DNA from 2 places in the Virgibacillus sp. GM2-2 genome. Region 2 is predicted to be linked to the other one. Evidence: riboswitches for the same ligand, from Rfam matches in the RefSeq annotation. Region 2 holds a riboswitch; the other holds the start of a gene.
What was found. A riboswitch is a leader RNA that binds a small molecule or an ion and turns the genes downstream of it on or off. The one in region 2 is predicted to bind FMN.
Positions count from the first base shown of each region.

Region 1: it holds a riboswitch for FMN, as region 2 does, so the genes downstream of both, ribD (bifunctional diaminohydroxyphosphoribosylaminopyrimidine deaminase/5-amino-6-(5-phosphoribosylamino)uracil reductase RibD) here and ACY9Z2_RS18010 (ECF transporter S component) in region 2, are expected to answer to the same signal.

Region 1 is NZ_JBUZWC010000015.1:40,790-56,550, forward strand. It holds gene ACY9Z2_RS15240 (zinc ribbon domain-containing protein) at 1-1,090, opposite strand, end outside; gene ACY9Z2_RS15245 (ABC-F family ATP-binding cassette domain-containing protein) at 1,429-3,306, opposite strand; gene ACY9Z2_RS15250 (hypothetical protein) at 3,391-3,588, opposite strand; gene ribH (6,7-dimethyl-8-ribityllumazine synthase) at 3,667-4,131, opposite strand; gene ACY9Z2_RS15260 (bifunctional 3,4-dihydroxy-2-butanone-4-phosphate synthase/GTP cyclohydrolase II) at 4,147-5,349, opposite strand; gene ribE (riboflavin synthase) at 5,364-6,005, opposite strand; gene ribD (bifunctional diaminohydroxyphosphoribosylaminopyrimidine deaminase/5-amino-6-(5-phosphoribosylamino)uracil reductase RibD) at 6,007-7,101, opposite strand; FMN riboswitch at 7,379-7,527, opposite strand; gene ACY9Z2_RS15275 (CBO0543 family protein) at 7,724-8,218, shown strand; gene ACY9Z2_RS15280 (TasA family protein) at 8,277-9,116, opposite strand; gene ACY9Z2_RS15285 (TasA family protein) at 9,149-9,769, opposite strand; gene sipW (signal peptidase I SipW) at 9,850-10,437, opposite strand; gene ACY9Z2_RS15295 (DmpA family aminopeptidase) at 10,950-11,936, shown strand; gene ACY9Z2_RS15300 (DUF4129 domain-containing protein) at 11,976-13,178, opposite strand; gene ACY9Z2_RS15305 (DUF58 domain-containing protein) at 13,165-14,382, opposite strand; gene ACY9Z2_RS15310 (AAA family ATPase) at 14,382-15,332, opposite strand; gene ACY9Z2_RS15315 (RluA family pseudouridine synthase) at 15,464-15,761, opposite strand, start outside.
Region 2 is NZ_JBUZWC010000023.1:20,097-35,857, reverse strand. It holds gene ACY9Z2_RS18045 (glucose-6-phosphate isomerase) at 1-401, opposite strand, end outside; gene yugI (S1 domain-containing post-transcriptional regulator GSP13) at 574-957, opposite strand; gene ACY9Z2_RS18035 (YugN-like family protein) at 1,057-1,470, shown strand; gene ACY9Z2_RS18030 (potassium channel family protein) at 1,447-2,451, opposite strand; gene ACY9Z2_RS18025 (thioredoxin family protein) at 3,506-4,054, opposite strand; gene ACY9Z2_RS18020 (M20/M25/M40 family metallo-hydrolase) at 4,194-5,252, shown strand; gene ACY9Z2_RS18015 (S8 family serine peptidase) at 5,845-10,254, shown strand; FMN riboswitch at 10,456-10,602, shown strand; gene ACY9Z2_RS18010 (ECF transporter S component) at 10,755-11,330, shown strand; gene ACY9Z2_RS18005 (TraR/DksA C4-type zinc finger protein) at 11,618-11,965, opposite strand; gene ACY9Z2_RS18000 (hotdog fold thioesterase) at 11,979-12,362, opposite strand; gene ACY9Z2_RS17995 (1,4-dihydroxy-2-naphthoate polyprenyltransferase) at 12,375-13,295, opposite strand; gene ACY9Z2_RS17990 (isochorismate synthase) at 13,685-15,058, shown strand; gene menD (2-succinyl-5-enolpyruvyl-6-hydroxy-3-cyclohexene-1-carboxylic-acid synthase) at 15,061-15,761, shown strand, end outside.

The sequences.
Region 1 (15,761 bases), on a different contig from region 2:
TTAGAAAAGCGCTTGGCGCCTTTCTGCCAATACTTTTTCCGTATAACTTTTGAAATGCCTTGTACGACAATTTTTCTGTTTGAATGAAAGCAGCCTGTTGTAATATTTGGTTCGTGTCTCGTCCATGTAACTGCCTTCTAGTTGCTTTTATTTTCCGTTCCAATTCCCGGTACTCCGAACGGGTCTTTATGTATCGATTGGAGTTCATCCATTTCTTTTTCCCTTTTTTGACAACCCCGTTGCTAAGATAATTTTGGGGGTTATTCGCTCTCCGTTGTCTGTCCATCTTCCGATTAAGTCTTCTTTTCTCTTTATCTAGTAGTACAACTTCCTTACAGAACTCCTGTAAGGCAGCTTTTGTTTCTCCCACTATTGCTATTGTAGAGGGACCAATGTCTAGTCCAACCTTTTCTTTTCCCATTTCATATTTCCGATACGGATATCCCTCTAGAATTAACTGGACATAAAAACAATTCTTACCCTTTACCTCTTTTTTGATCAAACGACAGAATTTGATTCGTTGTTCTAGGGCATGTTGCATCCATTTATCCTTTGGATCAATTAGGCACTTTAAAGCAAGTTTTTTCCCAATGAAAACATATCCGTTTGAATACGTAAGAAAGGTGTTATTATTTTTTCCCTCTAATGACACAAACTCCCCCTTACGTTTAAACCAAACTTTCTTGGCCTGTTTAAAGGCATATTTTTGTGTCGCTTTAAACGCACGAGTAGCTATTTTTTGGCATACATGCGTCCCTAAATGCTCCGCAATAAATTTCGAATCATTTTTTGTTTTAATACCAAACGCTTGCATGGAAAAATTTGTGAAACCGTATATTTCATTCAGGTGTTTAAAGTTTGCTCGACGCTTTTGTATATCTGTTTCCAATGTTTTGGATAAACGAACCGTTTCGTTGTATAAATTTGTCCGTTGAATCATTTGAAGTCTTTTCAAACATTCCCCAAGACAAGCATTGTACAGCTGTCTTCCACAATCAGACAGCATCAAAAGCTGTTTTTCTTTTTTAGAATCGGTTTTCAATCGAATCGTTGCGACGAAAGAGGGAGTTCTTTCTTTTGATGCTGCCATCGGACTACACTCCTTCAAAAGAAATCGATTTAAGTTCCACATCTACTCCGTTTATTCAAACGAATGATGTTTATGTAAAGAAACAATCTTACTTTTCAACCATATCAGACTTTTCATAAGTCAATTATAGCCATTACCTTAGGAAAACACAATACTTTTCAAGAACATTTGTTCTTTTTTATATAAAAAAGAAACAACCTCACCCCATACATTGAATGCAGGGGCTTGCAGTTGTTTTTTTGTCATTTAGATACAAAATAAAAGGATTGAACCAATGTTTGGATCAATCCTTTTTCAGTGTTTGGACTTTGTGTCTTAACCGTATGGAAATCCGATTTTTACCTACTTTCCATCTCCTCAACCAGCAACGAAAGTTCTGTCCATCGATCCATTTTTTGTTCAAGGTTTTCTTCAACCTCTTCTTGTTCCTTATATAATTCTTGCACTTTACCAAGATCACTGCCTGCATCCGCAATGGAAGCTTTTAAGCTTTCGATTTTTGCTTCCAATTCAGTAATCTGATCTTCAATCTCGTTCCATTCTTTTTGTTCATTGTAGGATAGCTTCTTTTTTGTTTTCTTAACCGGAGTTGAGGCTTTTTCTTTCGGTTGAACACTTTCTTTTTCCACACTCATTTTTTCCAGATACTCACTATAATTTCCATAAAACTGTTCCACTTGGGGCGATTCATCTAATACAAGTAGCTGATCAACTACTCGATCTAAGAAATATCGATCATGGGAAACCGTAATGACGACACCAGGAAAATTCTCCAAATAATCTTCTAAAATACTTAGCGTTTCTGTATCCAAATCATTGGTTGGTTCGTCTAAAAATAGTACATTTGGTTCGTTCATCAATATTTTCAATAAATACAGACGCCGCTTCTCCCCACCAGATAACTTACGAATATAATTCCATTGCTCGGATCGTGGGAATAGGAATCGTTCTAGCATCTGTTCAGCCGTAATCACTTCATCATTCGTTGTATGAATAACTTCCGATACTTCCTTTATATAATCAATTAAACGTAATTCACCATCTAGTTCCTCGTTTTCTTGTGTGTAATATCCGATATTAACGGTTTCACCAACATCAATGAACCCATTGTCGGGCTTCAAGCGATTAGCCATTATATTTAGTAAGGTTGTTTTCCCAGATCCATTTGGACCTACAATACCTAACCTGTCACCTGGCTTAACTAAGTAATTAAACTTAGCAATCAATTTATTATCTCCAAAGTTTTTTTCTATATCTGTGAGTTCCATTACTTTTTTACCTAACCGCTTCGATCCAGCTTGAAATGATGCGTCGTTTTTCTTCGTATCAAATCGCGTTTCCTTCATTTCTTCCACTCGATCAATTCGCGCTTTCTGCTTCGTCGATCTTGCTTTCGCTCCTCGCTTTAACCAAGCAATTTCTCTACTTAATATATTTTCATGTTTTTGTTGATTGCTTTCTTCTAATGCCTCGCGTTCTGCCTTTTTCTCAAGGAACAATTCATAGTTCCCTTCATATTTATATAAATTTCCTTTATTTAATTCATAAATATGGTTTGTGACACGATTTAGGAAATAGCGGTCATGCGTAACCAAGAGCAATGCACCGCGATAGGATGCCAAAAACTTTTCCAGCCATTCAATCGTAGCGTGATCCAAATGGTTTGTTGGCTCATCCAAAATCAGTAAATCAGCAGGTTGAATTAAAGCCTTTGCAATCGCAATCCGTTTCTTTTGACCACCTGACAAGTCAGAGATATTCTTACTAAATTCTGTAATACCTAACTTTGTCAAAACTGTCTTTGCAGTAGTGTTTGCTTCCCAGGCATCATGTTCTTCCATTTTTTGTTGCATTGTAAGTACATGCTTTTGAGCTGATTCACTCGTTGGATTAGATGAAAGATCAAGCAGTGCACGCTCATAATCACGCATTGTTTTCATGATGATTGACTCGCCAAAGTATATTTGTTCAATCACCGACAACCTTGGATCAAGTATAGGATCTTGGGACAAATATTCGATGTGATAATCTTTTGCATGCTTGATAGAACCTTTCTCAGCTTGTTCTATACCTGCAATTACTTTCAAAAAGGTAGATTTTCCTGTTCCGTTCACACCAATTAAACCGATGCGATCATTTTCTTTTATTGTACAAGAAACATCATTGAATAATATTTTTTCACCGTATGATTTTACAACATTTTCGACCGTAAGCATTTCCATCATTCCTCATTTCCTAACACACTCTACACACAGTATAAGGGAACCTCTTAGACGTGAAAAGAAAAACACGTGAGCGATTTACTCACGTGTCTTAGATATATCTTCATCCTTAACGCCTTGTATCCGTTGTTTGATATATATTACGATAAGAAATAGTAACCATGACGTGAATCCATAAAAAATAATTTTAGCCATTGGTTGCATTTCATTAAAAAAGAAGGCCATACCTATCCAAATAGCTCCTAAGCCTATAATTTGATACAACACCAATTTCATTGAACTTTCCCTCCAACTAATGGAACATCTCTTTAAGACAAGTTTATCGCAGTTCGATGAATTTTTCTATCAAAAATACTATAGACTTTTCACTAGATTTGCCATTTCAATTGCAGCAACTGCAGCTTCTGAACCTTTATTCCCGGCTTTGGTACCAGAGCGTTCAATTGCCTGTTCAATCGTTTCCGTTGTCAAAACGCCAAAAATGACTGGTTTCCCTGATTGATTAGCAGCTTGTGAAACACCCTTCGCTGCTTCTCCACAAACATAATCAAAATGTGGAGTAGAACCACGGATCACCGTTCCGAGTGTTATAACTGCATCATATTTTTTGTTCATTGCCATCTTATTAGCGACTAATGGAATTTCAAATGCGCCCGGCACCCATGCAATATCAACGTTATCTTCATTAATTCCGTGTCTTTTTAGCGTGTCGACTGCCCCTTCTAGAAGCTTACTTGTAATAAAATCATTAAATCTACCTACTACAATTCCAATTGTTAAATCTGTTGCTACTAATTTACCTTCAAATGTGTGTCCCATATCTATCAGCTCCTGTTATAAGTTGTGTAACTCTAATAAATGCCCCATCTTACTATATTTTGTTTTCATATACGGCATATTTGTCTCGTGGTATTTTGTTGCCAGTGGGATGCGATTCACAACATCAATCCCATAACCCTCTAGTGCAGTTAACTTTTCAGGATTGTTCGTTAAAACATTTACACGTTCAATACCAAGGTCTTGTAAAATTTGTGCGCTCAATAAGTAATCCCGCTGATCGGCCTGGAAACCAAGCTGCTCATTTGCTTCAACTGTGTCATAGCCCTCTTCCTGTAGTTTATATGCTTTCAGTTTGTTTAACAGACCAATTCCTCGCCCTTCCTGTCGCATATAAACCAGTACACCACTTCCAGCTTTCTCAATTTCAGCTAACGCTTGATGCAATTGTGGCCCACAGTCACACCGCTTCGATGCAAATACATCGCCAGTTAAGCATTCAGAATGAACGCGCACCATTACCGAATCTTCTGACTGAATGTCACCTTTAACAAGCGCAATATGTTCCTTATCATCTAAATCATTGGAATACCCAACTACCGTAAAATCACCAAAATCAGTTGGGAGTTTCGTTTCCACTTCTCGTTTAATAAGTTTTTCATGCCTCTTTCGATAAGCAACCAAATCCTCGATGGAAATAAGTTTTAAATCAAACTGTGATGACATCTCCTTCAAATCGGGTACCCTCGCCATGGTTCCGTCCTCTTTGATGATTTCGCATATTACCCCAGATGGGTTTGCACCACAAAGCTTTGCTAAATCCATCGATGCTTCGGTATGACCTTGCCTCGTTAACACACCGCCATCCTTTGCAACTAATGGAAAAACATGTCCTGGACGCTTAAACTGCCAAGCAGCAGTTGTTGGATCTGCCAATGCTTGAATGGTCTTAGCTCGCTCTTCTGCACTAATTCCAGTAGTTGTTTCGTGGTGATCTACACTAACGGTGAATGCAGTTCCAAACGGGTCAGAGCTTTGGCTAGTCATAAACGGCAAATTTAAACGTTTTGCTACTTCTTCGGTAATGGAAGTACATACAAGCCCTTTTCCATGGGTAATCATAAAATTAATTGTTTCCGCTGTAGCCATTTCCGATAACGCTACAAAATCACCCTCATTTTCTCTATCTTCATCATCTACCACAATGACTGGCTTTCCATGTTTTAAATCAGTTAATGCTTCTTCAATTGAATGAAACATAGTTTGACATCCCCCTACATATATCCATTTTCAGTAAGTAATTTTTTACTAATGGTATTTCCACTTGAAAGTTCAACCATTTGCGCAATATATTTTGCTAGCATGTCACACTCAATGTTGACCACCGCTCCAAGTCCTTTTTCACCTAGCACAGTTTGTTCGACTGTATGGGGGATTAAAGAAATAGTAATTGTTTGATCTTTCACATAAAAAATCGTTAAACTAACCCCATCGATTGCAATCGATCCTTTAGGAAGTACATAAGGAATGAATTCAGCTGGGATCCTTATATCGTAATAGATTGCATTCGCTTCCTTCTTCTTTCGGGTAATCTTGCCAATCCCGTCAATATGCCCGGATACAAAATGCCCACCAAACCTTCCATTCGCATGCATTGCCCTTTCTAAGTTAACCGCTGAACCTGACTTTAACGTACTTAGCGATGTTGCCTTTATCGTTTCTGGCATTACATCCACTTGAAATGTATCGCGATTAAATGCGGTAACGGTTAAACAAATACCGTTTACTGCGATACTATCACCTATTTTCATATCACCCATGATGGATTCCGCACAAATTGACAGCATGATGGAATTCGCAGATTCTTGTTTTACTTCTTTAACCTGTCCGAGCTCTTCTACAATACCTGTAAACACACTATCCTTCCTTTCTTGGAACCGAAACAATTTTTATATCTTCACCGATTTTCTCAACAGACTTAACATGTAATCGTAAAGCGTTATTTAACGATTCCATACCAACTCCAGCTATAGAGGTTGGTGCATCTTTTCCACCGATTAATAGTGGTGCAACATAAGAAATCACTTGATTGACTGCATTTTCCTGCAGAAAGCTTCCGTTTACTCCTGCGCCACCCTCTACAAATAAAGTCATAATATCCTGTTCTCCTAAATAGTTGAGTACATCGCCAACTTTTATTTTTTCTTGATTAAGCTGCACAATTTTCACATTTGGATAATTACGAAAGACTTCTACCGTTTGTTGCGAAACATTTTCCCCTGTGAAAATCCATGTTTCTGCTTCGCCATCTGTGATTACATTTGATTCACGAGGTGTTCGTAGATGTGTATCCAAAATAATTCGAGTAGGATTTCTACCGCCATTTGGCAACCTTGTAGTAAGCTGTGGATTATCAGCAATTATCGTGTCAACGCCAACCAAAATAGCATCATGGTTATTTCGATATTGGTGAACATCTTTTCTTGCTGACTCACCAGTAATCCATTTGCTCTCCCCTGTAACTGTTGCAGTTTTACCATCCAAGCTAGTCGCCGATTTTAACGTGACAAAAGGGGTTTTTGTGGATGTGAAATGGAAAAAAGATGCATAAAGAGATTCTGCTTGCTCCTTTCCAACACCAACCTCGACCGATACATTTGCTTGGCGCAGTTTTTCAACACCTTTTCCTGCAACCTTTGGATTTCTATCCATCGTTGCTATAACTACACGCTTAATTCCACTCTCAATGACAGCATCTACACATGGTGGAGTTTTACCAACATGACTACAGGGCTCTAACGTAACGTACAACGTTGCACCTTTTGCCTTATCTCCAGCCATTTTTAAAGCATGGATTTCAGCATGCGCTTCACCTGCTTTTAAATGAGACCCCATCCCTACTATTGATCCATCTTGTACAATCAATGACCCAACTGGTGGATTCGGACTCGTCTGCCCCTGAACTGATTCAGCAAGGGTTAGTGCAATATTCATGTAATCCCATTCCGTCATCACCATCATCCTTTCTAAATACAACTAAAAAAACCCTTGAATAAGCTTCAAGGGCATAATGGCAGAATTTATAGGTATGATAAATAAGCATTTCAATTCTATGAAAATAGACGTGCAGAATAAACTTAGTCTATCGACAAATTTTATTGGCAATAGTCTTAGCTGCGCTTATACTGGTATTGCACCTATTGTTCAATTACCAGCGAAATAAGAATTCGTCATCACAACAGCGTGCATGTAATAATACACCTGTTTGAACAGAACATACTTTACCTAGAAATCCCTTCTCCCATCCAGACTTTAACTGTCGGCTCCGGAGTTACACCAGATCCACCGCTTGATTATGAAAATCGCACGGGTCACGGACTAAGAAGTTCGCACTTCATCACCGCCGATTGGGAATTTCACCCGACCCCGAAGGAATTCGAAATATGAAGTTGTATATTCTTTATACATGAAATTTTTTAAAATCGCAACTAAATAGAATTGAGAATAATCCCTCATTAGCAAAATAAATATTTACTATTTATTAGGACACAATAATATACACATTAATAATAAAGGAATGTATATATTGAACTATATCGAGAAAACTAACGAGAACCATTCGAGGTTAATTGAAGTGTTTTCTGAAAAACAGCAAATATGGAATGAATATGTATTTTTAAGTTGGCAATGGTTTTTACTTATTATCATTAGTGCTATATTAATCTTTATTTTTATTAGATTTAGAAAGAAAAACAGCACTGCAAAATTATTACTCGCCGGTTTTTCCGCATGCATTTTATCCGCTTTTTTTGACACACTTGGAAATTTTTATAACTGGTATGACTATAGTTATGATTTAATTCCGGGAACGCCTAACCTCATCCCTTGGGATGCCTTGTTTATACCAGTTACAGTTATGTTTACTCTACAAATAAAACCCAACGTCAATCCAGTAGTCAAGGCAATCATATTCGCAGGTGTTATCTCATTTGTTATGCTTCCTATACTACAAATAACTCCCTATTACTATATAGAAAATTGGAATTACTTCTTCTCTTTTATAATTTCTATTTTTATTTATCTCGTTGCACATGGATTTAGCAAGCTTGATTCTTATGAGAAATTATAATGTTTTCAGTAATTATGAAAAAAAGGAGACGCTATCTACAATAACGTCTCCTTTATGTTTAATTACTATTATTACCGTTATTAGCCTGTTCGTTGGATTCTACTTTGCCTTCTTCATCCGAAACATCCTGACCATCCCATTGGCGAGCTTCAAACATGAATTCTACGTCCGCAGAGTCACCTTGGAAAACATTTTGTAAATACGCCCCATTATCACCACGATTTGGATCGTCTATAAATTCAATTTTAATTTGTAAAATGTCTACATCATTCGGATTAACTGGTAACCCAGTATATATACCATTATCTTCAGATGCCACATTTAAGCGATTCGATGCATCAATATAATCTGAATTAAGGTTTTCAAAGATTCTATCACGAGCTGCGGCTGCACCCTCGCGATCTCCTTCAATGTTACCAGAGGCAAGATAAAAATCACCTAGTCCAACGTTACTTACAATCTCTTTAGGAAACTCACCACTACTGTCACCTTCAGCTCCCACTTTTACCACTGATACGTTAAATTGATTAAGATACTCTACAACAGTGTTTTTCCCCCAAGTATCTTCGTCATCAGCACCTGCCATTCCTTCACTAGGGTTTAAATAATCTTTAAAATTGACAGTTTCAATTGAAAGTAAAACATCTTTAATTGCAAGAGTCCCATCATTTACAAGCTGAATATTACGAGTCATCGTATCACCAGGCTTTAAATTAGATATTTCAAAAGTATACGGCTGATTATTTAATTCATTTAAAGATAATTCTAATGTACCTGCAGCAACGCTTCCATTAACTTGTTCCACATCATTAAATGCCGCCCAAGTACCAACACCTACTAAAGAAATGCCTAATGCAGCGGCCATTGCTCCACCGGCTAATCGTTTTTTTATAGTCATATCCTTAACCTCCATTGTTATATAATTTTTATCTATTCAACGTCATTGCTGCGATCTTTACCAGGCATTTGTGTAGCTTCTAAAGAAAGATTTAGAGTTGCGCCTTCACCTTGGTATTTGTTTTGCACAAACAATCTAGAACCTTCATATCTAGCATCATCTTCGACAAATGTAATCTTAACTTCAAAGGTTTTAGATTCCTCTGGTAATATTGCAGCTTCTTCGTCCCCCTCAAATGTAATTCTTTGATTATTTAGTTTAGACAGTTCATCAAGTGTTATTGAATAATTTGTGCCCAGTACTTCTAACTTAAACTGAGATAAGAATTCATCTTGATTATTTACACCGTTATCTGGAAGATTTGCGTGAGTAACATCATTAAATCCTTCTACAGCTGAAGTAAGTAAAATTTCATTAATGGCCAAGGAACCACCATTTGTTAAGGTTAACGTTTTGGTTGCATAATCCCCAGGCTTTAAATTACTAAGATTAAATAAAGTATCCGTACTTGTTTGCAAATCCAAAGTCCCCGCTGCAAATGAGTTATTTACTGTCTCCACATCGTTAAATGCTGCATATGTTCCACCTGCGACTAGTGACAACCCTAGTGCTCCTGCTAAAATTCCTGTGCCCATCTTTGTTTTGAAATTCATTTTTGAATTCCTCCCTATTTTTTGTTACCCATTGGGTATGTATATTGACCCTTATAAAAGGGGATCAATCACGCTAAAAACTACTTTTCAGACTCCACTGCAACTGCTTTTGTTTTATTTTCCAATTCTTTAATGCCGCTTCGAATAGTGAAAAATGCGTATCCAATTAAAACAATTCCAGGTAGTACTAATAACAACGCTGTTCCCATTGGAGAGCTTGCAAAATTAACAACATAACCTACAAACGGAATGGTGAACCCTGTATATTTCGCCACAACATTTTCAGATAGTACGAGATTGGTATCAGCATGCTCATTGTTGTCACCTTTTGTTTGATATAGAGTTCCGCTTTCTTTTTTTACAACATCGGCAATTCTATGCGTTACCACACGATTTTCATCTTGCTTAAATGTGATTACGTCTCCTTTTTTTAAATTGGTAGTATCGTCTAGCTTTTTTACTAGAATTACTGAACCAGTTTGAAAGGTTGGTTCCATTGATCCTGATAGTACCGTTTTTAATTGGTAACCATTTATTTCTGGTTCTCCACCGGAAGCTTTAGTTGAAATAACTAACAGTGTCACACTCAGCAATGTAATAATAAGTAAAGTGGATATTACTGTGCTTATTATTTTTCTTGTTTTTTTAAACCTCAATTCTGTCACCATCCTTTACGTGTTAAAATTGCAGACTTTTAATCCCTGTTTTCTTTAAAAAACGCATTTGTTCTTCATTAAGAACACAAATAGAGTATAATTCAAATTTCCTAGATTGAAAAACCTCAAAAACAGCCATATATTCTTAATAAAGAACAATTATATCCCATTTACTCTTGATTTCTCTTTCTCACGTATGATTTTGTATTTTTTAAAGAACGTTATATTCTTATTAAAGAACAAATAAACCCTTCTACACTAGCCCTCAACCATCCAAAACACGTTTATTTTTTACCTTACATCAAAAAATTTTTAGTAAAAAAGTCTAGTAGACAGGTTTATCATTTTTTCAAATAATAGACTAGTAAACAGACCTTTAAGCTTTTTTGACATAGAGTAATAGTGCAAGACAAAAACAATCCCTTTCCAATCCCAGTTCCACAACAGTCAAGAAGGGCCATGGTTGAACATGGTCCTTTTTCATGTAAAATAAAAGCTAACATAACATGTAAAGGGGTTAATTTATGGCCATATCTAAAGGTAGTTCAAATGGAATAACAGATGTACCGGGCGTTAAAGTAGGACATGTTACGTTATACGAGCAAATAGACGAAACGAACACGATCTGTACTGGTGTAACAGCTATCCTGCCACACAGTGAAAATTTATTCATGAAGAAGACACGCGCGGCAAGTCATGTCATTAACGGATATGGCAAAACGAACGGATTAGTTCAAGTTGAGGAGCTTGGTCTGTTAGAATCGCCAATCATGCTTACAAATACATTCAGTGTTGGTGCCGTTATGCAGGGAACGCTTGATTATATGTTGAAGGAAAATGAAGAGATTGGAGATTCAACTAGCTCTATTAACCTAATAGTAGGAGAATGTAATGACAGTTATTTAAACTCTATGCGCATTCCCGCTGTTAAACCAGAACATGCTATTGAGGCGATTGAAGGAGCTACTGAACATCCAGTGGAACAAGGGGCCGTTGGGGCAGGTAAGGGAATGATGTGTTTTGGTCATAAAGGTGGCATTGGAACCGCGTCACGTATCGTTATGGTAGATGATCATTCCTATACAGTTGGTTGCCTTGTATTAAGTAATTTTGGGAAACCTTCTGATGCGTTATTTGCTGAATTAGAAAATAAAGAAGTGGATACTCCTGATGGATCCATCATGATGATCGTTGCAACGGACGCACCACTTTATGATCGTCAATTAAAGCGATTAGCCAAACGCTGTGCTGTTGGACTCGGGCGAACAGGAAGCAATATCGATAACGGAAGCGGTGATATTGCGTTAGCTTTTTCTACTGCGAATACATATAACCACAAGTCTAAGCAGGCAACAGTGTCGATTGACCATATCCGTGACGATCACCAGGTTATGAATCAACTTTTCCAAGCTGTCATTGAAACGACTGAGGAATCTGTGATTAATTCCTTAAAATATGCCGAAACAACTACTGGACGTAAAGGTCGCGTTGTTAAGAAAGCTCCACTTTAAAAAATCACGCCTAGGATTAACTCAATCCTAGGCGTGTATTCATCTTATATTTAATTGTGATCTCATTTCTTCTAATTCAATTTTAACTACTTGTATTTCATCTTTCGTTAACCTACTATTTCCATACCTAATCTTCTGATATAAATCCAAGTTGGATCCATTAATGCCGAGTCTTCTAAACCATTCTTCAATAGTTTCAGATTGTTTTCTGCCGATTCCCTTCTCAACTGCAGCTCGTTCAAAATGGAAGACTTTTCGCCTTACTTCATCATCTGGTTGTTCCGAATTCCATTTGGAAAATAGTGGCGTTTTATTAATTTCACCTTGAATGGTTTCAGATGGGACACGTTCTAATTCCTTGTCTTTTCCTTGGTTACGAAACTTCATTCGAGACAATAAAATGATAATTAGAATTAAGATAAATGCAGCAATTCCAATGGTCCACCAGTTTATCACGTCAGGAGGTGTATATTCTGTATTCATCTCTTCTTCGGTTAAAAAACGAGGAACGTCGTCATTAAGTTTCGTCTCATTATTCCCTTGAACAGCCATTCCCTCAAGCTTTTTTTGTAATGATTCGATATCAAGTCCAGTAAAGCCAACGAGTTCAAGTCCCCACCACAAACCAGAACCAATCGTTTTTGTCAAAAAGCTATATACATAAGGCACGACTGTTGTTACGATTCGATAGGTAGAAAAAACAACGACACTTCCTGCGGAAATTATCGCGAAAAAGCTAACAACAAACGGAATCGATTGTTTTACTCCAATTGATCCATCGACAACAACATGACTCAACTGATACCCACCAATCATCACAACTAGCATAATTAACGCTATCCAAACAATGTCCATATCATAAAAAAATATGACATCGAACAAAAACGCTAAGCTCATATACGTAATCAATTGCATTTGATTACGTTGATCAGGATTAGCATCATGCATAATGAACCTCCACGTCATAAATAATGCAAAAACACTTGCAGAAATGGGAGGAAAGTGACCCACATAGATTGCAATTGGAATTAGAATAAATAAACTAACAAGATAAATACTGTAGTTTGCAATATAACGGATTCCAATTGATAAAAATGTAATGGAAACAGCTACCATGAAAAGATATCCCCATAGTGGTATCGAATATTCAAAGATCTCAGTAATAGGAACGATGAAAAAATAAAATAATAATCCCTCACCGATAAGCTGATAGTATTTTATAATTGTTCTATTGGGCGTCATATACAGCCACCCTTTCACTCTTCACTTCAGTCAAACGTGCACCGTCGGTAAAGTCAGTAACGTGAAATACACCATTCCCTTGTCTCCTCAAATTATTTACATAGTGGTAACTTGAGTGATCAATATCACCAATGATGACAACAATCGATGCAGAACTGGTTTGGTTGTTGATCCGATGAAGTATGTTTGTTAATGGTAGCACTGTGCTATCTTTCTCAGTTCTAGTTAACATTTCAAATGCTGTTTTTAATTGATCATGTCCACTATCACTTTCCAAATGAAATGGAATACTCCCTACTTTTGCAGCATTAATAAATAGTTCCATAGGGTAGCCTAATTTGGTAATAGCATGGCAAATATAAGCCGCTTGAGAAATGTATTTTTCCATATTTGGACTCGCATACACATTACCCAGAGGGCTAGCTTTAGCAATATTTACAACAATCGTCCATGAAATATTACGATTACGCTCATAGATCTTTGTTTGTAACGTTTGATTTTTTGCAGATGCCTTCCAATGGATTCGGTGAAACGGATCAGAAGCAACATAATCACGTGTACCTACTGGGCTTAATAAATCCTCAAAAGGTGAAAATCGGGTGACTTGATTACCAAAGTTATTGTACGAAAGTTCCTCTATCCCTGCGACAGGGCTAAGCGTTGGATAAACCAATATTTCAGTTTGGTAAAAACTATGATAGCTTAGGATTATCTGTTCAAAATTCATAATATGTGGAAAGGAATATTCAATATCCTTTAATCTAACCACACCACGTTGTTTTGCGACCAATTCAATTGGAATTCGAGCTTCACTCTTCCCCATTAAAAGGAGTGGTACGTGGTAATGATTTTTTTGCTTCTTACTAAATCGGACAAACCGTTCACTACCTACCTTTTCATTTGTAGTAAAGCTTACATGACCATTGATGACTGGTAATATTGATTTGTTTTTTATTACAATTTCTAGTTCGATTTCTTCTCCCTCAAACATACGAATAGAACGCCTATTATTTTCTAAAATAAGCTTTTGACCAATTCTTTCATTGTAAAAATGGATAAGCACCATAAAAGTGATAACAAATCCTACAACTAGAAGAATAGCTGCCCTCCCCGCTACAATACTCACAAGCGCCATAACTACTAGAAGAAAAGGCAGTAATTCATATTCACGTCCTACCTTACTGGAGTTTCTACGCCAGTTCATTACCTTCCAGTCTCCAGCTCTACAGGTACATCAACTGTTCGAATAACTTCTTCAAGCACTTCTGATTTTGTTTTTCGAATGGAACCTTCCATGGATAAAACAATTCGATGCTCAAATACTGCTCGAACCAAACCTTTAATATCTTGAGGCGTCACATATTTTCTATCACGAAGAAAAGCCAACGCTTGACCTGCACGCATCAATGCTAGTGCTGCTCTTGAACTCACACCTAACTCAATATCAGTATGATTTCTAGTTGCACGGACTACAGCGAGCAAATAATCTTGTACTACCTCGGATACTTCTACCTCCATAACTTCTTGTTGTAACTCGACTATCTCATCTGTAGTTAAAATAGGCGTAATATGATGAATCGGATCTTGGGTTCTATTTAAATTGAGAATTTCTTTTTCTTCTTCTAATGATGGATAATCCATCGTTATTTTCATTAAAAAGCGATCAAGCTGTGCTTCAGGTAATGGAAACGTCCCGTGGTTTGACTCAATCGGGTTCTGTGTTGCAATAACTAAAAAAGGCGAAGGGATGGAAATAGTTACCCCATCAATTGTTGTTTGTTGTTCCTCCATCACTTCAAGTAAACTTGATTGCGTACGTGGAGTGGCGCGATTTATTTCGTCAGCTAACAAGATGTTTGTCTTAACAGGTCCAACGCGCATTTCAAATTCTTGCGTTTTTGGGTTAAGAAACTGAATACCTGTTACATCAGATGGCAGGACATCTGGCGTAAATTGGACCCTACTAAATTGTCCATTAATAATTTTCGCGAAACTTTTAGCTAATTTCGTTTTTCCAGATCCCGGAACACTTTCCAGCATCACGTGACCTTTACCTAGTAATGATACAAATAGCAATTCAACCACCTCATCTTGACCAACGATGACTTGGCTAATTGCTTGTTTCGCTTGATTTATTTTATCGATTGACGACATGTATGCTCCCCCTATTTTCTCTTTAATAAAAGTATAATACTCCAGTTGCTATATTTCTACTAATTTTCAAACAGTTTTAAAAAATAGGATGCCTGGCACTCCTCCAAAAAACATGGAAAAGCGCCAGGCATCTATTTTATTTTAATTTTAAATGCTTTTGGCATTGGTGCTTCAAATCGTAAAAGCTTATTTGTTTCTGGATGAATAAATGCCAATTTATTTGCATGGAGACCTAAACGACCAATTGGACTCGTTTTTGAACCATATTTCTTATCTCCAACGATTGGATGTCCCATGTCTTTCATATGAACGCGGATTTGATTTTTACGTCCCGTATCTAGGTTTACCTTTAACAGTGAAAATTTTTCGTTCGTTTTTTCCAGTTTATAGTGTGTTACCGCACGAATGCCATCACCGTTTTTAGCGCTT
Region 2 (15,761 bases):
TCTTTATCCTGAATCACTTCTAAGAGATCGTGAATATACGTCGAACTCATTTGATGTCCAACAAATATAATTTGGGGTGCATTATTCTTCTCCAATAAATGGGTGAATGAGTGATTCAACATTTCGATTGCGGCACGTGCACCAAGATAAGATCCCCCAATTCCAATGACAAGTAAAATGTCCGAGTCCTGCTGGATTTTTTCAGCACTCTCTTTAATTTGTTGAAATTCTTTTTGGTCGTAGTTATTCGGTAAGTCAAGCCAGCCTAGAAAATTATTTCCAGCACCAGTTTTATTATGTAATTTTTTGTGCGCCAATGATACATAATCTTTCATGTTCGTTAGTTCATTTTCATCCAAAAATGGAATAGCTTTTTTATATGAAAAAGTAATGTGTGTCATGTTTTACCTCCTTGACTTTGGTTCCTTTACACTTTACCTGAAATCATGAATTGAAATCAAGAATGAGCATGCATATTAATCAGTAATGGGGAAAAAATAGCAATGAAGAATAAAGGTTAAAAAAAGGCCCTCCCCTTAGAAATGGTGAGTAGCCCTTTTTAAAGAAGTTGGATTAGTTCTTGTACGTTTCTTCACGTTCTTCTGATTGTTCAATCCATTCTTCTAATTTATCTTTTAATGTGTTGAAACCTGCTGAAGTATCTTGCTGTTTCGTAGCCTGTTTACTAGGTGCTTTTGCTTGTTTCTTAGGTGCTTCTTCAGTAGCGCGGATAGATAATGATACTTTATTTTTATCAGAATCTACATTTAAAACTTTTACATTAACATCATCACCAACTGATAAGTGATCATTAATATCTTTCACATAACCGTGTGTTACTTCAGATATATGAACCAAACCTTGTGTTTCTTCGTCTAAAGCGACAAATGCACCATACGGTTGGATTCCTGTAACCTTTCCTTCAATAACTTGACCAGTTTCAAACTTGTCTGTCATGCTGAACAACTCCTATACCTTTATTCGATTCTTTTTACACAATATAATATTTTAACACATCTTATTAATTCAAGCAAAACTTATGAGAGGATGATGAAAATGGTTCCAATAGAGTCTAGTGTTGAAAATTCAGTGTTTTCATTATACGTTTTAGAAGAGTTATTAAAGCCAGAAGGGTTTGTTATTGGATCAAGCTGGGATTACGATAGTGGTTATTTTGATTATTTAATGGATAACAAAGATACGTACTATTATTTACGAATCCCGTTCTATGCTGTGGCAGGATCGCTTGATTACCCTGGCGTTACCGTGCGAGTAGAGCGACCTTTCTTGCTTGCTCATGAGTACAGGGAAGGAATTGACGAAACAGCTAAAGGTGGAGCAATTCGCGGAGCAGTTGATCAGTTTCAGGCGCCAACAGACCCTGATGGAGACATGCCACCAGAGTACATTGAGGTTGGCAAAGAAATGGTTCAAAAAGTGGAAAAACTACTTATCCCAAGCGGACAATGATAATGCCACATCTCCTGATTTTAATAAAAAATCAGGAGCGGGATTTAGTTTCCATTCACCCTTCCGGATTACACCCAGTAATAGCTGCTGTTCATCTGAAAACGCGGCTAACGCTTCCTTAAATGATTTGTTTTCTAGTCGGGTCGGGAGCTGTTTTTTAACAAACTCTTGGTTTTCCAAGAGATTTGCAATCAGCTCAGATGGGTTTCCCTTTTTAGCAAAGAATAGTTCGTGATAAAGCAAACTACTTAATAAATCATTTGGTCGAACAATTGTAGTAGCACCAGCGCGTAACGCATTATCTAATTGTTTGTCAGATAGTATTTCTGCTGTAATAGGAACCGATTGGTTATTACCGCGAATAGCTACCGTTGTTAATATTGTATGATGGTCAGCTACTTTTTCCTTCCGTGAGGTATCTGCCGTGATTAAAATTGATTTTGCAACTTCCACATTTGCTTTTAACAATGTCCCATCTTCACTAGCATCACCATGAATGAAATGAACCGGTATCTCCTGATACGGGAAATGCTGAAGGCTGTTATCGATTAATACAATTTCAGTATGCCGATTCATTGCATGGATCATGTCAATTAATTGCCTTGTGCGTTCATTCCACCCAATAATAATAATTTGATTATTCCCTTTGTAGTTTACTCTTCCCTTTGATAAATTGTTTTCATGCTTAAATGTCGCAGTTGAAACGGTAGTAATGTAAAACGTAAGCAGTCCTCCGCCAGAAAGAATGAGTAAAATACCAATAATTTTTCCAATGGTAGTTTGCGGTACAAAATCACCATAGCCAACGGTTGCTCCTGTTACAAACGCCCACCAAACACCATCAAAAATTGTGGTGAATTCTGTTGGTTCCACGAAATGAATAACTGTGCCAAAAGCTATCATGATGATGAACACTGCAATCAACAGTCGAAGTATGATCGGCATTCTAAAATACATATTTTTAATGAGTTCTATACGCATGGTGCTCACCTTTATTGTTTATTTTTCAGTTAACAAGTAATTTACTATTTCTATTCAGTATGGACAACTATAATACAAATAAACAAACTGTATTTTAGTAATTTTGTGGTTCTCTGTTCATATTGAAGTAAACTGCGAACTAGTGAAAATTCATGTTTATGGTAACAACAACGCTGATTTCCGCTGCCGGCAAAGCTAGTGAAGTAACATTTTCGACCGCACTGGAAAGATTGCATGCAGGATGTCAGCTAGCGGACACACGATCCCTTATTTGGGTAAAATAAGGGTAAATGCGGTTGTTATCGGACTCAGGATTCCTTATTTGGGTAAAAACAGTTGAAAATCATGTTTTTTAGCTGAATAAGGCATCGTGTGTCCGTTAATCCTCAAAATAAAGGTAAAAAAGGTAAATAAGGCATCCTCAGTCCGATATCAAACCGCCCCTTTGAATTAGTTTTACAGTTGAGGGAAACTACGAACTAGAGAAAATTCTTGCTTGCGTCGACCGCTACGGAAAAACACTACGCTTTCCGTGGGCAGCTGATGAGCCTCCTCGAGCATACGCTCTGCGGGGTCTCATCTAGGCTTCTGCTCCCACAGGAGTCTTCGTGTTTTTCCTCCGCTAACGTGGATGTTGATTGGAGCGGAGGGCAGTCGACTCCTTGAAAAAGAAGGTCACTTTTTCTGCGTGCGATGTTGTTTCAGGGAAGCATTCCTTGTCCTGCGGGATTAATAGGCCTAGGTGAGACCCCGGAGTGCGATTACGAAAAGTGGAGGCGACTGTTTAGCGACGTACAAATAGATAGGCAGGTGAAAAGTAGGGTGATTTTTTCCTACGTTCATCCTGACTAACTATTTGATAGTCGCTAGGAGCCGCAACTAGACAAGCACGAGGAGGCTCACCAGCCGCCCGCGGAAAGCGACTGTCCGCAGCGGAAATCAACATAGCACCTACTTAGTTCGCAGTTTATGGATTTTACGTAATAACAACGCTTTTTAAGGAAACAGTTCAAACAAAAGGACATCTACAAGCTAATTGTAGATGTCCTAAATATCAATTCAATGTTTTTCGTATACTGGAATATACATCATTCCAAAAGTCTGTATTATCTCGGAATGATTTTGTTATAAATAATAGCATTTCCTGAAGCTTTTCTTGATAGCCATCTTGATCTTTATCAGGAAGTTCCGATCGTGCATCTGTTACATATTGTTGAATCTTTTCGGCGCGTGGTCCCCATTTTGTGACTTCTTTACCATCTTCGTCAATAAAAACAAAAATAGGAATGGAACGGGATTTTCCGTTTGTCAAATAGTGATCCATTAACTCTAAGTTTTGATCACGAAGTAATACCGATACGTCCATATTTGTTTGCTCAGCTATCCGTAGCAGGATTGGAATATTAAGCATCGCGTCACCACACCAATCCTCTGTTAAAACGATAACACGAAGCTTTTTATCACGAGTTTTTTGCAAAAATGCTTCATCATTTGGCACAGCGAAGTGATCATAAATATGTAACAAACTATCTTTATGCTTTTCCATCGATTCGATATATTCATCAGCTGACATACCTTTTTCAAACCATTCATTTAACGTCATGCTCACTACTCCTTTAAAACAGGTTCTTTGTAAGAGTCTACCCAACTTGACTGACTTCGTAAACAAAAGTGCTCTTAGCTTTAAAATTTGCTATGATGATTATGGAATCACTTTAATACATAATGTAGGAGGAATATTCATGGAACAATCAAATCGAAAATTTTTACTCGAACTATTAAAAACGCCATCTCCATCTAGTAATGAAATGGAGATTCAGAAAAAATGGATTACCTATGTGAAAGACTTTGCAGATGAAGTTCGAACAGATAACGCAGGTAATGCAATTGGTGTTCTAAACCCAGATGCTCCATTTAAGATTCTTTTAGCGGGCCATTGTGATGAAATAGCGCTCGTTGTAAATCGTATCGATGAAAGCGGATATTTACATTTTGATAAAATGGGAGGAATTAATCCGAAAGCAGCAGTAGGGATGAAGGTCACCGTCCTTGGTTATGAAAAAACAGTGACTGGTGTCATTGGGGTAAATGCACAGCATCATGGTGGCCTGAAAAATGATTTCGATTTAGCGGATTTGTTCATTGACTGTGGATGTAAGTCTAAGGAAGAAATGGAAAAATACGTTCAAATTGGTGATCTAGCTGTTTATAAAACAGAACCAGAAATTTTGATGGATCGTTATGTGGCAGGTCGTGGTCTCGATAACCGCACAGGTTCATTTATTGTAGCAGAGGTATTGAGACGATTAGCAAGTAAAGGCTGTAACGTTGGCGTGTACGCTGCAAGTACAGTAAATGAGGAAACTAACATGGGCGGCGCATATTTTGCTGCAGCCGGTATTGAACCAACAATGGCTATCGCTTGTGATGTTACATTTGCAACAGATTATCCTGCAGTAGATAAGAATAAGCATGGTGACGTACGATTAGAAGGTGGACCAGTACTAGCGAAAGGTGCTCCCATCAACATTAAAATTAACAAATTACTAGAAAAGACCGCAAAAAGCTTAAAGATGGATGTACAATATGAATTAACACCAAGAATGACTGGTACTGACGCCGATAAAATGCGTTTGACTGGTCGCGGTGTGCCAGTTTCACTCGTTTCGTTACCACTACGGTATATGCATTCTCCTGTTGAAACGGCAAGCTTCCAGGACATAGACGAAGAAATCGAATTGCTCGTTACGATGATCGCTAACCTAACTGGAGAAGAAAGTTTAAATCCTTTAGAAGATTAATCAACTAACAACCCATACCAGGTACTCGGTTACTTATTGTAACTAAGGTGCCTGGTATTTGTATGCTAGGTCATAAGACTGTAATGAATTGGATCTCTGTGTCTTTTGTTGGTCTGATGGAGAATAGATTACTGGAAATCAATGTAAATGGAACTAGAAATATTTAACAAAACTGAAATTTAACTTTAATTATTTTGTAACATGGGTGTTAGGACTTATTTTTCTTACTTCATAAAAAAATTGTCAAATATAGATCGAATGTCATATATAAGAAAACCTTGTAGAATAACCTTATTTGGTGAATCGAATCGGTTTCTAGGTAGAAACGTCTGTATGTTCCCAAATACGCTATGGTACAATTCTATCAATTTATAAAACTACGATTTTATTCGACAAATTATGACAACTATTTCAAATTTATTCCTATATAGTTTCTCTAACAACTTAGATTCGACAAACGGCACCACTGACAGCTGGGACCTACACTAAACATTTTTTAGTAAAGGAGGCGAGGGGTGTTTTTTTTATACCCTTATATGCTTCGTATAAGGGTTAACGTACGTGGTTTCAAAATTCGAGAGGAGGAAACAAATTGAGAAACAAGAAACAACGTAGGATTAGAGTGTTCAGTATTGTAGCATCGATACTCATGTTGATCTCGCTGATTGCACCTGGAATTACGATTGCTGAGACAAATGATAAACTATATCGATCGCTACATGACTCAAAGGCTGTTGCAAAGGCAAAAGTGAGTAACCGTTTAGTAGAAGAATTTAATGAGAGTGAAAAAGTAACATTTTTAGTAAAGTTCAAGGAAAAAGCAGAATCAAAGAAAGTAGCAAAAGAGGCACGAAACAAAGCAGAATCAAAAAAATTATCAGCTAAAAAAGCTGAACTTGTTCAACGATCTGCTGTTATTTCTGAACTAAAAACAACATCCTTTGTTTCACAACAAAATGTTAAAAGCTATTTGGAGCAACAGGTAGAGAAAGGGAATGTGGAAAAATTCCATTCGTATTTTATCGTAAATGGAATGGCAGTTACTGCGACAAAGGAAATTGCACAAAAAATCGCATCTTTTGACGAGGTAGAAAAAATTCTACCGAATGAAACAAGACAACTATTTACGACTAAAACCAAGAATGCTAAAACACCTAAGTCAGAAGTTGCTAATGTTGAATGGAACGTTAATCGTGTAAATGCTCCGCAAGTATGGGAGATGGGATTTGATGGTACTGGAACGGTTGTAGCTAGTATTGATACAGGTGTTCAATGGGATCATCCTGCATTAAAGGATAATTACCGTGGATACGATGCAGCTACTGACACCGTTGATCATGACTACAATTGGTTTGATGCTACGGCAGGTGAACCAGAACCATACGATGATCTCGGTCATGGTACACATACTATTGGAACAATGGTAGGTGGTGAACCAGATGGGTCGAATCAAATTGGGGTAGCTCCTGGTGCTAGGTTTATTGCTGTAAAAGCATTTACAGCGAATGGAGGTACTGATGTTGACCTTCTGGAAGCAGCTGAATGGATAATGGCACCAACGGATTCGGAGGGCAATGCTCGTGTAGATTTGGCTCCTGATGTCGTAAACAATTCTTGGGGCGGTGGATCAGGACTTGACGAATGGTATCGAGATGTCGTCATTAATTGGCGAGCAGCTAATATTTTTCCTGAGTTTTCAGCTGGAAATACAACCCTATTTAATCCAGGTGGACCAGGATCTATTGCGACACCAGCAAATTATCCTGAATCATTTGCAACTGGAGCAACGGATATAAATGATAATTTGGCAAGCTTTTCATTAGAAGGTCCATCTCCGTATGATGAAATTAAGCCAGATATATCAGCGCCTGGAGTAAATATTCGTTCATCTGTACCAGGAGGCGGATATGAAGGTGGCTGGAATGGAACATCTATGGCAGGTCCAGCTGTTGCAGGTGCAGCGGCGATATTACGACAAGTAGATTCTAGTTTAACCGTTGATCAAATGGAGGAGATATTACTTAACACTGCAACACCATTGACTGATGAAGAATATCCAGATTCCCCTAATAATGGGTATGGTTATGGGCTTGTCAATGCATATGCAGCAGTCAACTCCATTGTAAATGGACTTGGAACCCTTAAAGGACAAGTTACGAAGCAAGGAGAAGATAGTGAAGCACCTACATTTGAGCATTCCGCACCAACAGAAACCTATGCTGGAATGGATTTAGATTTAACCATTCAAGTTAATGATAACATTAGCGTTTCAACTGTAGAGTTAATGTACCAGGATACGAACGGGGAATGGCAAGCCGTGGAAGCTGTCCGCGCATCAGGTGATTATAAATCTGGTGAGTATGTTGCAACAATCCCTGGCGATCAAATTTCCGGAGATTCACTAACATACAAATGGATAATGAATGACTTTGGTAACAATGAAGTATCAAGTGAGGAGTATGTTGTTACTGTAATGCCTGGAATTTCTACAGGGTATGCAGAGGACTTTGAATCAACTCCAGTTGGTTGGACTTCTTTCGGTGAAAATAATAGCTGGGAGTGGGGCGCACCAACATCTGGACCGGGCAATGCAGCATCAGGTGAGAAAGTATATGCAACAAACCTTGATGGTGACTATGAAAATAGTACAAACGCAACACTTGTGATGCCACCAATTGATTTACCAGAAGGTAATGCTTATTTGCAGTTTAATATGTGGCATGATCTAGAAATATATGACTCTGGAAGAGCATATGATTTCGGTCACGTGTTTATTTCTACAGACCAAGAAGAATGGACACAATTAGTGGAGATGAGTGGTACCACTACTGAATGGCAAGATGCTGAAGTAGATTTATCTGAATATAGTGGTCAACGAATCTACATTGGCTTCAATCTTACTTCAGATTCAAGTGTTACGAGGGAAGGAATTTACATTGATGATGTAGTTCTTTCAGACACATCAACAAGTAGTAAAGCATCACTAAAAGGAAACAAAGATAAGAAAGAGAAAGAGAAAGAAAATAACGGAAAGAAGAAAGCCCATAATAATAAAGGCAAACACGGCAACAATAGCCTTGGAGTTATTAAAAGCAATGAAAAAGCTGGATTAAAAGAAAAGGTAGATCCGGACAAAATTAGCCCGAAACTACCTAAAAAAGAGAATCCTCCCGTCGAAGAGGACACTATTAATCCTACACTCTTACCGTTAGGTGCGCAAGTAAGTGTGTTGGAAAGTGGTCGTTCCGTAAATACAAATCCAGAAGATGGAACATATTCGCTGATGCATGCTGCTGGCGAGTTCACAGTACAAGCGGAAGCTTATGGATTTGAATCAGAACAACAAACGGTAACAATTGAAAGAGATGGAGTTGCTCAGGCAGACTTCACTTTAGAGGAAATTGACCAATACACGGTTAGTGGAACAATTACAGATGAGGCAACGGATGAACCAATTGAGGGTGCGACCGTTCTTCTAGTAGAAGATGCGAATGTTACCCCGGTACAAACGGATGCTGAAGGTAATTACACGTTAACCGCGTATAAAGGTACGTACACGTTAAAAGTGTTAGCAAGTGATTATATTGGAAAAGAAGTGGAAGTTAACCTCGAAGAAGGAAATGTTGAAGTTGATGTTGTTCTAGAACCACTTTACACGTATCCAGGCGGTGAAATTGGTTATGATGACGGAACAGCTGAAAACGCACGTGCATTCTATGATGCAGGTAACGGCTGGGCAGTAAAAATGTCCCTACCGGAAGGGAAAGATACTGCTATCGTAACAGACGGTGTGTTCCAGTTCCACGGAACAGATTGGCCATCTCCAGGTGGTACTGAGTTTGCTGTAGAGGTTTGGGATGCATCAGGTCCAGATGGAATGCCTGGTAAAAAACTAGCTGGTCCGATCGAAGCAGAAGCGATTCGAGATTTGAATGAATGGACCGTAGTTGATCTAAGTGAACATTCCATTACTGTAAACGGTGACTTTTATATGGTGTATATTCAAACAAATCCTAATCCGAATACACCAGGTTTAGCAACAGATGAAAGCAGTGAAAATGCTGAGCGTAGTTACCAATATGTTGCAGGGGCATGGTCGAAATCGCCTGTAGCTGAAGGTAATTATATGATTCGAGCTCGTGTAAGTTATGAAGTGGAGGATCCAGCTATTACTTCACCTGCTGAAGACAAAATAACAAATGACCCTAATCTAACAGTGGAAGGTAATGCTTCACCTACAACTACAGTTCAATTACTAAATAACGGAGAAGCGGCTGGCACTGCAGAGGTTGGAGAAGAAGGTACTTTTTCAATTCCAATCGAGTTAACAGAAGGCGTAAATGAGTTTACAGCAGTATCCTTGCTTGATGGAGCAGAAACTGGTGAGTCTGATCCAGTTACAGTTACGCTTGACACGCAAGCACCTGAATTAACAATTGACAGTCCTCAAGATGGTGATAAAACAAATCGTGAAACAGTCACAGTAGAAGGAACTGTCTCTGATGCCAACCTTGATTTTGTAAAAGTAAATGGTCGAAAAGCAACTGTTAACGAGGATGGCACCTATTCGAAGCGAATACTTCTCAACAACGGTGAAAATAAGATCAAGGTTGTTGCGAAAGATTTAGCAGGAAATAAAAAATCAAAAAGAATTACGATTGATGTGAAATACACTGCCCCTGTTATCGAAAATGTATTACCAGCAAAAAACAAAAATCTACAAACGGGGCAGAGCGTAAAAATCGAATTCGAAAGTGAACCAGGCTTACGAGCAACGTTTATGATCCATATGCCACTTACCAATATGGGTATTCAAGTTTCGAATGCAACTGAATTGCCAATGATGGAAATGTCTGATGGCCATTATGTTGGCTATTGGACAGTACCAAGAGGTGTGAAGGCTGATGGAGCGGTTATCGAAGTGAAGGCAGTAGATAGCTTTAATAATGAAACTCGAGAACTAGCTGAAGGAAAACTATTCATCAATCTTGATGAAGATTAATTAACAAATTTTTGGTGCAGGAGACGTTGTCTTCTGCACTCTTTTTACACTGATAGGAAGTATAAGTTTTTATGGATATCAGTATAAGGGCAACTAGGGCTTTCGCCATAAAGTCTTGACGATAAGCCAAATTTTCTAAAGCAAACATCTTTTCAAATGATAAAATAACATGTATAATCATATATGATAACAGAATATCGATTCCATCTTCGGGGCAGGGTGCAATTCCCGACCGACGGTAAGGAGCATTATTGTTCTAAGTCCGTGACCCGCAAAGCTTTATGCTAAGCGGCTGATCTGGTGAAAATCCAGGACCGACAGTTACAGTCTGGATGGGAGAAGATGTCGAGCCAAATTTAGGTGCACAAGCGCCTTTATTTTCCTATGGTGATATATACCCTAAAGCCCCGATTAGGTTGGCTTTAGGGTTTTTTGTTGGGAAATAGGCTCATCCTTCATCACGAGATGTGAATCGATTGACAGATGAAGGAGGATGGATGATGCAACAATCATCACGTTTAACAAAACTTATTGTATTAGCATTACTTGGGACTATTTCATTATTACTATTTTTCTTGAATTTCCCACTACCGTTTTTACCACCGTATCTAAAAATTGATTTTAGTGAGGTGCCAGCATTAATCGCCGCATTAATCTTTTCACCACTTGCAGGAGTGGCTGTAGAAGCAATAAAGAACATGCTTTATTTAATTGTTTCTGGTGCAGGCGATCCGATTGGAGTTACTGCAAACTTCTTAGCTGGTGTAATGTTCATCGTACCAGTTTCAATTCTTTACCATAAATATAAAGGTGTAAAGAGTGTTGTATCTGGATTGATTACAGGTACCATCATCATGACAGTCGGGATGAGTGTATTGAACTATTTAGTAATATTACCAGCTTATGCATGGTTTATGGGATGGGAAGATATGTCATCAACTGCAAAATGGGTGGCTGTTTATGCTGGAGTAGTACCATTTAGTATCATTAAAGGTCTTTTCGTTGGACTACTATTTGTACCGATATTTGTAAAAATGCGAAGTTGGATTGAGCAAAAAAGAGCAAACTTGGCTTAAAATAAATTAAATTGATTCATCCGAACATCCTCTATTTAGGGGATGTTTTTTTGTGGGGTGATTAATTTTCTAGATAAATGATTGTGATTTTTTAATTTAACGCTAAAAGATATCTGTTCTTCTAGTATATGAAAGCCCCAGAACAGTGAAAGTCTGATGAAAAGGGAACTCATCAAGTCAATGAGAGCCTCAAAAGCGGTTAGAATCCGATAAAAAAGAACTCATCAAGTCGATGAGTTCCCTACAGGAGCCCAAAATTTACGGAAAGTACTTTTATGATTTGATTATCAATCAGCTTCCTCAACTAGAATCGTAGCAGTAGGCTCTGCTTCTAATCGTTCTTCGGGGATAGGCTTACCAGAAATTTCACTTACACCATACGTTCCGTTTTCAAGCCTGTTTAGTGCATAATTTATATCTTGCAGGCGTTCTTGCTTCACCTGCCTTAATCCAGCATCACGCTCTTGTTCAAACTGTTCCGTACCAATATCAGCAGGGTGGTTATCGTAATCAGCAAGTTCACCTGCGGATTCGTTTGGACCTTCCTGTTTTCCCCGTTCTATTTGACTTTCTGTGTCGCTTTTCATTTCTAGCAATTTCTGTTTGAAGTGTTCGAGTTTTTTATCACTTAACATGATGATCACCTCTCTACTTTTTTGCTACAACTCCGATGGTACATCGTGAAATACATATAAGTTGATCGTTTTCATCAACAATTTTAATTTCCCATACCATTGTTGTTTTTCCGACATGGATAGGAGTGGCCACACCTGTTACAATACCGTCACGTTTACTTTTTACGTGGTTCGCATTTATTTCAATTCCAAAAACATTGAACTTATCCAAGTCAACGTTCATCATTGCTCCAACACTTGCAGCAGTTTCTGCTAAGGCTACACTTGCCCCACCATGTAAAAATCCCACTGGCTGTTTCGTACGATGATCGACTGGCATGGTAATGATAATTTCATCTTTATCTAATTTTTCCATATTCATTCCAAGTGCTTCCATTAAGGTATTGTTATAGTCCATTAGCTACACTCCTTATATTAATTCACTTATCAATAACGATAGTCCTAATAAAAATCCGTAAATCGAATTTGTTTTACCAGTCAAAACCATCGCTGGCATCATTTCAATCGGCTTCGTTTTCCCTTTAAATTTCGCTATAACGTCAATTGCCACTTTACCACTTATGAAAGTGAGTAAAGACCATATAGGCAATATGTCAGTAACGATAAAATAAAGCGTGAATCCATAAGCAATTAAAAATAGAAGCCCTAGAAAAACAATGGCGTTTTTTCGACCTAATAAGATGGCAATTGTTTTACGACCATTTAGCTTGTCACCATCTAAATCGCGAATATTATTGGCTAACAAGATACATCCAATAAAAATTGCTATCGGAATAGATATCCAAATTACCTCAGACGTGATCGTTAATGTCTGAATGTAATAGCTAATTCCTATAATGACAGTTCCCATAAAAAATCCAGCAAATAATTCGCCAAAAGGAGTGTAAGCAATTGGAAAAGGTCCGCCAGTATATAAATAGCCGAAAAGCATGCATACTAAACCAATAACAGCTATCCACCAGCTTGATTCCATGCAAATATAAATTCCTAAAAGTGTTGCGATACCGAAGAAGGCAATTCCAAGGCGTAGAACAGTTTTTGGTGCAATTCCGTCGCGGACAATTGTACCACCAATCCCTACAGACTCTTCGTTGTCTAGTCCGCGTTTGAAATCAAAGTATTCGTTAAACATGTTTGTTGCTGATTGAATAAGAATGGATGCAATTAACATGGCTAAAAAAAGTAAAAGATGAAATGAATCCTTATTAAGTGCTAGCATTGTTCCAACAAAAACGGGAACAAACGATGCGGTTAGCGTATGTGGACGTAAAAGCCTCCACCATATTTGAAATCCAGGCTTTTCGCCTAATGTTTGTTTTGTTGATTCCATGGTTGTTCTCTCCTCTAATTATTCTCACTGACGAGCAATAGAATCTCCGCCTCAAAAACGGAGGTAAAAATTGATAATAATTGCCCGTGAATGTCCGATTCGTTCGACTAACATTCAGTTAGGAAGAACTGAATGAAGTTTCATTTTACACTGATAGGAAAGTATAAGTTTTTATGGTTATCAGTATAAGGGTAACTAAGTCTTTCGCCATTAAAGCTTGGCGACAAGCCAAGTTTTCTAAGTAAACTCACTCATTAAGTTTAGGCAAACCGGACTAGGGTGTCAATCGACAAAAACCGAAAAATATTCCCTTTTCTTGAGAAACCGTTAAAAAGAGAATAAAATAGAAATGTATGTTTAAGTGTATTGGGTAACGGAGGTTTATATAAATGATCCAAACAAAGGATATCTTATTTGAAACAATCATTAATGAGACAATTGATCTTTTGAAAAAGGCGAATCATTCACAACTTGTCAGTGTTACGAAAAAAATAGATGCAGTTAATCCACTTCATTTTTTTCATGCTGCGAAGCATCTAGGAGTTGATCGTACTTTTTGGTCAAGTACAGCTGAAGACTTTTTTATGGTTGGTGTTGGAACGACCTATCGAATAGAAGCGACCGAAAATCGCTTTAAAGAAACAAATGAACAGTGGCATCGGGTAAAACAAGAAGCCCACGTTCATAACCCATATCAAAAACCAGGGACAGGATTAGTAGCAATGGGTGGTATGTCTTTTGATCCAGAAAAAGATTCCACACAACTTTGGGAAAAATTCTCTGAGAGTGAATTTACAATTCCAACATATTTACTAACAAAATATGAGAATACGTACTATATGACTGTAACTGTGCAGGCCACACATGATGATTATATAACTAAATTAAACAAAGATTTGCATGCTTTAATTCAACAACCATCTGATGTTCCTGTAAAATCAGAAATCACGAATAGAAAAGAAATAGAACCTGAACAATGGAAACAAACAGTAAAACAGGCAACAGATCAAATTAAAAAGGGAAAGATGGATAAAGTAGTACTTTCACGAGAATTACGTTTAAAGCTATCTAATAAAGCTGTGATTTCCTCAGTATTACAGGACTTATTAGATACGCAAATGAATAGTTTCGTGTTTGCATTTGAACGTACCGGAGATTGTTTTATCGGAGCTACACCGGAGCGGTTGTTAAAAATAGAAAACGAGAAATTTTTATCTGCCTGTCTAGCTGGTACTGCACCAAGAGGAGCAACATTTGAGGAAGATGAAGCATTAGCAAATCAATTGTTTCACGATGAAAAGAATCGTAGTGAACATGATTATGTTGTGCAGATGATTAAAGAGGCTGTTAGTCCATACTGTGCAACGATTGAAATTCCAAATGAACCGATTGTGTATCCCTTAAAAAATTTACAACATCTTTATACTCCGGTTACTGGAATGGTGAATCATGACGTAAATATTTTTGAAATAGTTGGTAAACTACATCCAACACCTGCACTTGGAGGTGTACCACGAAAGGAATCTTTACATTTTATACGTGAAGAAGAAATACTTGATCGTGGCTGGTACGGTGCGCCAATTGGTTGGCTGGATGATGCAAATAATAGTGAGTTCGCTGTTGGAATCCGATCTGGCTTAATTCAAGGAGATGAAGCATCCTTATTTGCTGGGTGTGGTGTTGTACGGGATTCTGACCCTGAGGCAGAATATGAAGAAACAAACATTAAATTATTACCAATGCTATCTGTTTTAGGGGGATAAGAATGAGTCATACGGAAGATTTAACACGTTATACAGCCAATTTTGTTGATGAATTAGTAGCAAGTGGACTAACGGAGGTCGTTATTTCTCCTGGTTCACGGTCCACACCACTTGCTATGACGGTCATGGAACACCCAGAAATGAACCAGTGGATAGTGATTGATGAACGATCAGCTGCTTTCTTTGCATTAGGAATGGCGAAAAAGAAAAAACGTCCAGTCGCAATTGTTTGTACATCAGGGACAGCTGCAGCCAATTACTATCCCGCAATCGTCGAAGCTCACTATAGTCGAGTACCTTTGATCGTAATCACAGCCGACCGACCGCATGAATTGAGAGACGTAGGTGCACCTCAATCGATTGACCAAATAAAGCTTTACAATGATTACGTTAAATGGTTCCATGAGATGGCTTTACCTGACGCCGATCCTAAAATGTTGGATTACGCACGGAACAAGGCCTCTCGTGCAATTCATGTAGCTAACGAAGGAAATGCTGGACCAGTTCATTTAAACTTTCCATACAGAGAACCGTTAATTCCTGACTTTTCCCTAGAGGATCTATGGGGAAAACGTAATAATACTAGATTCTATCCAACAATGGATGGAAAAAAACGTATAGGCACGAAAAATCTACACCAGTTTATGAAAGAAATTAGCAATAATGAACGAGGACTTATCGTATGCGGTCCCCAAACAAACGA